DNA from 2 places in the Delftia sp. K82 genome. Region 1 is predicted to be linked to the other one. Evidence: riboswitches for the same ligand, from Rfam matches in the RefSeq annotation. Region 1 holds a riboswitch; the other holds the start of a gene.

The links. A riboswitch is a leader RNA that binds a small molecule or an ion and turns the genes downstream of it on or off. The one in region 1 is predicted to bind glycine.
Region 2: another riboswitch for glycine. It lies ahead of KDK82_RS26095 (D-amino acid dehydrogenase); the one in region 1 lies ahead of gcvT (glycine cleavage system aminomethyltransferase GcvT).

Annotation. Positions count from the first base shown of each region.
Region 1 is NZ_MYFL01000001.1:1,702,795-1,706,199, reverse strand. Features, by position in the region: gene KDK82_RS07360 (fatty acid--CoA ligase) at 6-1,625, opposite strand; glycine riboswitch at 1,795-1,906, shown strand; glycine riboswitch at 1,922-2,040, shown strand; gene gcvT (glycine cleavage system aminomethyltransferase GcvT) at 2,058-3,233, shown strand; gene gcvH (glycine cleavage system protein GcvH) at 3,370-3,405, shown strand, end outside.
Region 2 is NZ_MYFL01000004.1:573,065-576,469, reverse strand. Features, by position in the region: partial or broken gene KDK82_RS26100 (invasin domain 3-containing protein) at 1-484, opposite strand, end outside; glycine riboswitch at 1,143-1,253, shown strand; gene KDK82_RS26095 (D-amino acid dehydrogenase) at 1,346-2,677, shown strand; gene KDK82_RS26090 (FIST N-terminal domain-containing protein) at 2,746-3,405, opposite strand, start outside.

The DNA of each region.
Region 1 (3,405 bases):
CAGCCTCAGGCCGTCACCCCCACCCTCAGCAACTGCTTCTGTATCTTCCCGCTGGCCGTCTTGGGCAGGGCCTCGCGGAAGTGGTAGCGGCGCGGGCGCTTGTAGGCGGCCAGGCGGTCGCCGTGGACCAGGAAGGCGTCCAGCGCCTCGGCAGTGGGCGTGGCGCCAGGCTTGGCGACCACGTGGGCGGCGACTATCTGGCCCCAGCGCTCGTCGGCCTCGCCGATGACGGCGACCTCGAGCACGTCGGCATGCTCGACCAGCGCGTCTTCCACCTCACGCGGATAGACGTTCTCGGCGCCCGAATTGATCATGTAGTCGATGCGGTCGCGGATCCAGAGGTAGCCATCGTCGTCGATGTGGCCCAGGTCGCCCGTGTGGTACCAGCCGTGCGCCAGGGCGCGGGTGTTGGCGTCGGGGCGGTTGAGGTAGCCGGCCATCATGCAGGGGCCGCGCACCAGGATTTCGCCCACCTCGCCTGGCAGGCAGGCCTCAGCCGGATCGGTGGGGGCGTTGTCTTCGCGCAGCCTGGCCACGATGAGGTCATGGCCCATGGAGGGCAGCCCGGCCGAGCCCGCGTGCGAGAGTTGCTCGCGCGGCAGGAGGATGGACATGCAGGGCCCCATCTCGGTGGTGCCGTAGACCTGGACCAGGTCGCTGCCGACCTTGCGCGTCCATTCGCGGATCAGGTGCGGCGCCATGGAGGCGCCGCCGTACTCCACCAGCCGCAGCGCGGGCGCCTGCTCAGGCGAGGCAATGGGGTCGGCCAGCAGAATGGTGACCATGGTGGGCGCCGCGAAGAAGAAGCTCACGCGCTCTTCGCGGATCAGGCGCCAGGCCTCGGTCACGTCAAAGCGGCGCAGCAGCACCTGGGTGGCCCCGGCCTGCAGGCGCGGCAAAAAGCTGGTGTGTAGCTCGGCCGTGTGGTTGAGCGGCGCCATGGCCAGGCCCACGTCGTCGCGCGTGAACTGCATGGTCTGGTGCATGAGGGCGTTGTGCGCCAGCTTGCTGCGGTGCGTATGCAGCACGCCCTTGGGCCGGCCCGTGGTGCCGCTGGTGTACATGAGGATGCAGGGGTCGCTCTCGCGCACATGGGCCTGGGGCGGCGCGCTGCTGCGGCCCCTGGCCAGGGCGGACAGGCGCTGCGTGGCCCAGACCGGCAGCGGGTCGGCCGGGGCATCGTCGGCAAAGATCCAGTGCTCGATGCCCGTGCCTGCGCCTGCGGCAGTGCCACCACCGCCTTCGGCCTTGAGCAGGGCCTGGGCGCGTGCGGCCACCTCGCCGCCCTCGTGCTCGAAGACCAGGGCGCGCGCTGCGCCGTCCTTGAGGATGAAGGCCAGCTCCTGGGCTGCCAGCCGGTAGTTGATGGGGTTGAAGATGGCGCCCAGGCGCGCGGCCGCCAGCATGGTGAAGACAAAGGCTGGCGTGTTGTAGAGAAAGGCCGCGACCACGTCGCCATGGCCTATGCCCAGCTCGGCCAGGCCGTGGGCGTGGCGGTTGACTTCGGCATCGAGCTGGGCATAGGTCCAGGCGCGGCGCTCGCCGCCCTCCCAAGCCACCAGGGCTTCCTTGTTCGGCAGGTAACGTGCCGGCCAGGCCAATGTGTCTCCCAGCGTCTGCTGCATGTGCGCTTCTTCCTTCTCGCTCACGAGATTTCATATATCGATGCATCTCAATGTAGGAGATTTTTTAGACAGTTATGCAATTTGCAAATGCATCCATGCAGGCAAGCGCATGGAGCTGCGGTCGGCCCGCGGAAATCCCGAAGCCGCGCGGACGCTGGCCGCAGCTAGAATGCGCCGGTCAGGAGAGAGTGCCCGCCCGGCCGCAATGGTCACAGGCAGCGGCACCGCCGAAGGCGCAGGGTTCGTCCCGAACGCTCAGGCAAAAGGACTGGCACCGCCTGCCGCCACGGCCGCAGGCGTTCCTAGCTGGAGAGAGATGCAGGGCACGGCGGTGTGCCCCATCCACCGAAGGAGCAAGCCCCACGCATGGAAGGTGCGGGTGAATCTCTCAGGTAAAGCGGACAGCAGGGCAGGACATCCCGGGATTCCGGGATGGCGTTGTGCCTTGCCCCTTGCCGAAAAGAGAGTCCCTCCTTGACCGCTGCCTCCACCACCGATCTGCTCAAGACCCCGCTGTTCGACCTGCACCAGGAACTGGGCGCGCGCATGGTGCCGTTTGCCGGCTACTCCATGCCCGTGCAATACCCGCAGGGGCTGATGGCCGAGCACCTGCACACGCGCGAGGCGGCAGGCCTGTTCGATGTCTCGCACATGGGCCAGATCAGCCTGCGCGGCCCGGATGCCGGCGCGGCGCTGGAATCGCTGCTGCCCATGGACGTGCTGGGCCTGGGCGAACACCGCCAGCGCTACGGCCTGCTGCTCAACGACGCGGGCGGCATTCTGGACGACCTGATGTTCGTGCGCCGCGAGGACGACCTGTTCCTGATCGTCAACGGCGCCTGCAAGCACGAAGACCTGGCGCACATAGAGGCCCGCATTGGCGGGCGCTGTGAAATCGAGCCCCAGTTCGACCGGGGCCTGCTGGCGCTGCAGGGCCCGCAGGCAGCAGCCGCCATGGAGCGCCTGCTGCCCGACACGGCCGGGCTGGTGTTCATGACGGGCGGCTACTTCGACTGGGAAGGCGCCGAGCTGTACATCACGCGCAGCGGCTATACCGGCGAGGACGGCTTCGAGATCTCCCTGCCCGCCAGCCACGCCGAGGCCTTTGCCCGTGCCCTGCTGGCCCAGCCCGAAGTCAGGCCCGTGGGCCTGGGCGCGCGCAATTCGCTGCGCCTGGAAGCCGGCCTGTGCCTGTACGGCAACGATCTGGACACGACCACCACCCCGGCCGAGGCCGCCCTGAACTGGGCCGTGCAGAAGGTCCGCCGCATTGGTGGCGAGCGCGAAGGCGGCTTTCCCGGCGCGGCCACCGTGCTGGCCCAGCTGCAGTCGCCCGAGCTGCTCACGCGCAAGCGCGTGGGCCTGGTGGCCCTGGAGCGCGTGCCCGTGCGCGAAGGCACGGAGCTGCTGGACGCCAGCGGCCGCAAGGTCGGCCAGGTCACCAGCGGCCTGCTGTCGCCCACGCTGAACCAGCCCGTGGCCCTGGCGTACGTGGAGCCGGGCAGCGCCGCCGTCGGCACCACGCTGCAGGCCATGGTGCGCGGCAAGGCCGTGCCCATGCAGGTGCAGGCCACGCCCTTCGTGGCGCCCCGCTATCACCGCGGTTGAGGACAGCCTGCGCGCTTGGCGTGGATCGAGTTCGGCGGATTCGTTTTTCCTGCCATCGCATGCCGCTACAGTGCGCACTGACCTTTCTCAAACCGCCTTTCACAGGTTTCTTTTTCAGTTTCTATCGGAGCAAGCCATGAGCATCCAGTATTCCAAGGACCACGAATGGATC
Region 2 (3,405 bases), on a different contig from region 1:
CGTAAACCGTCTGATTGTCGACATACGGATGGAGGTTTCCCGCCGCATCCTTGGATGTCCCGCTCTGTATGGTTCGCACCGACGTGGTCAGTGTCGGTGCAAAGACGATGGAAACATCGGCACTCGGATCCAGCGTTTGCAGCGTGTAGTTGGCTGCCTGAATGGCCGCTCGCAGCGTACATGCGCCAGCAAAGGTACCCCCCAGCGTGCTGACACAGGTGGTTGGTGTCGTTGCATTGGCATTTGGAGCGTCGCTGTTGTCGGTGACCGTGAAAACGATGGTCGCCGCGAGTGCCGTGGATGAAATACCGGCGCACGAAAGCAGCAGCAACGAGAACAAGTACCTCGCTGCACGCCATTTTCGTAAAAACACCGAACCAAGCAGGCGATCAAGAACGCGCATGATATTCCCCATTTTTTCAAGGAAATCAGACAGGAAAATATTTTCCCCAATGGCAATGGCCATCAGTTGTACCCAGCGCATTTGCATCGCCGCACCTCGGATAGTTCTATTTGAGTCAAGAACTCACAACTCACCTTGCAACCGGTGACATTGGAAGTAACAGGGTTTCGCGCAGATCCTGCGCGTCAATCAAAAAAGGTGGATTTCCATCAGCGCTTGCGCACTGCTCCATTGCCCATTGAGCCGGGCACACCTTCAGCCGGGTTTGCGATGCAAATCATTTTTTTCCTCCCTCAACGAACCATATTCACCGTGCTTGTATTTTTTCCAGTGGCGGGCCAGTTTCCATAGACCTTCACCTGTGCAACGGTAAGTCGCCTATCCGACAGATATACAACCCATGGTTACCCCATGGAGGTTCAATCGATCAGAACATGCGCTGTCAAACCACCACACATACCGATAGGCTAAATCATGTTTTTTTCTATTTCAATAGTTTTTTTCATGAGCCCGAAGGTTTACACCAGCGTTACGAGGGCGGCTCTTGAGCGAATTAGGGAATACCCTGAATCAGCCACACCACATGCAGGTGGCAACTGGTGATATCCCCAGTACAACTGGAACTGGCTCCGCAAGCCACATAGAATCGCCCCTGCAGGAGAGCAGGCGGGCACCACGGTGCCGAGCCTCACCGAAGGCGCAAACTCCCATACACGCTCAGGTTCCGTACTGCAAACACAACATGCCGTCTGGAGAGCCGCCGCACGCAATATGCGGCGCACCGAAGGAGCAAGCCCCGTTCCCATGGACGGCGGTGAATCTCTCAGGTACCAAGGACAGGGGGAGCGGCAGCTGCGTCACGACGGACGCAGGCTGCTTGCTATTGAATCCATAGCTACCAGCTTCCGCGTGACCGGCACATGCCTTTGAAAGGGCATTGTCATGCGCGTCATCGTTCTCGGAGCCGGCCTGATCGGCACCGCCTCGGCCTACTATCTGCAATCCCTGGGCCACGAGGTCACGGTCATCGACCGCCAGGCTGCGCCCGGAGCCGAAACCAGCTTTGCCAACGGCGGGCAGATCTCGGTCAGCCACGCCGAACCCTGGGCCAACCCCGGCGCACCGCTGAAGTTGCTGGGCTGGCTGGGCCGGCAGGACGCCCCCCTGCTGTTTCGCCTGCGCGCCGACATGCGCCAGTGGCTCTGGGGCCTGTCCTTCCTGCGCAACTGCACGCCCGCGCGCACGCGCCACAACATCCAGCAGATCGTTCGCCTGGGCACCTACAGCCGCGAGGCCCTGCAGCAGCTGCGGTCGGACACCGGCATCCAGTACGAGCAGCGCATGCAGGGCATCCTGCACTTCTACACGAACGCCCGTGAGTTCGAGGGCGCTCTCAAGCCCACCGAGCAGATGCAGGCCCTGGGCTGCGACCGCCGCCTGATTGACGCCGACGAAGCCGTGCGCCTGGAGCCGGCCCTGGCCCATGTGCGCGGGCAGATAGCGGGCGCCACCTATACGGCCGAGGATGAATCGGGCGACGCCAACCTCTTCACGCGCGAGCTGGCACGCATTGCCACCACCACGGGCGTGCAGTTCCGCCACGGCCACCACGTCATGGCGCTGCGCACCACGGGCGCAGGCGCCAGCCGCCATATCGACCATGTGGAAGTGACCAATGCCGATGGCCGCTACGAACGCATCCAGGGCGACGCCTATGTGCTGGCCATGGGCTCGTTCAGCCCGCTGCTGGCCCAGCCGCTGGGGCTGCACCTGCCCATCTACCCGGCCAAGGGCTACTCCGTGACCCTGCCGGTGCTGGACCCCGCCAAGGCCTACCAGGTCAGCCTCACGGACGATGAGTTCAAGCTGGTGTTCTCGCGCTACACGGGCGCGCAGGGCGACCGCCTGCGCATTGCCGGCACGGCCGAGTTCAACGGCTACGACCGCAACCTGGACCCCGTGCGCTGCGAGGCCATCGTGCGGCGCGTGCAGCAACTGTTCCCAGGCGCCGGCGATACCGGGCGCGCCCAGTTCTGGAGCGGCCTGCGCCCCGCCACGCCCAGCAATGTGCCGCTGATCGGACGCTCGCCCATCGCCAACCTGTTCCTGAACACCGGCCACGGCACGCTGGGCTGGACCCATGCCTGCGGCTCCGGCATGGCGCTGGCCGACCTAGTCAGCGGCAGGCAGCCGGCCGTGGATTTCGATTTTTTGGGGGCCGCAGCCATGGACCCGGATCGCAGCGCAGGCACGGTGCGCCCGCGCGCGGTCTGAGGTGCAGACGGTGTGTACCGTGTGTACGGCGTGTACGGCGTGTACGGCGTGTACGGCGTGTACGACGCCTAAGCAGTGAACACCGTCAACACCCCGGCGAAGCGGTGCAGGCGGGCATCCATGATCTCGGCTTCGGCGACGAAGCCGATCAATGGCACATCGCCCAGTGCGTGGCGCAGGGTGCGCAGTTCGGCATCGGGGCCGCCGAACAGGCCGCCGCCGCGGCCCCGGCAACTGATGTAGATGGCGCCACGGATGCGGGGCTGTGCCTCGCCTTCGGGCGCCGCCTCCTCGGGCTCCGCCGCATCGCGCAGCGCAGCGCCCAGTTGCAGCAGTTCCTGGCGCGCGACCTGGGCCTGGCGGCGGCAGAAGATCACCGAATGCCCGGCCTCCACGGCCGATGACAGGGCCACGCCCTGGCGCAGCGGGTCCAGCCCGACCAGGGTCAGTACCTGGGCCTCTTCGGTGAGCACGCCGTGGGCCATGCCCCGGCCCGGCGGCGCAATGGCCGCCAGCGTGCTGCGCACCGTGGTCAGCGCGGGCTGCCAGTCGCTGCCTTCCAGCTCCACGCCCAGCAGTTGCAGCAGGCGCTGCAAGGCCGGATCGCCATTGAGCCCGGTGACCAGGGCGCCGCGCGCCTCGGTGATCTCCAGGCCCTCGCCCAGCGGCACGCAGCCCTGGGCCATGCCCGTGATGCAGGGCACGCCCGCACCGAAGGCCACGCCCGA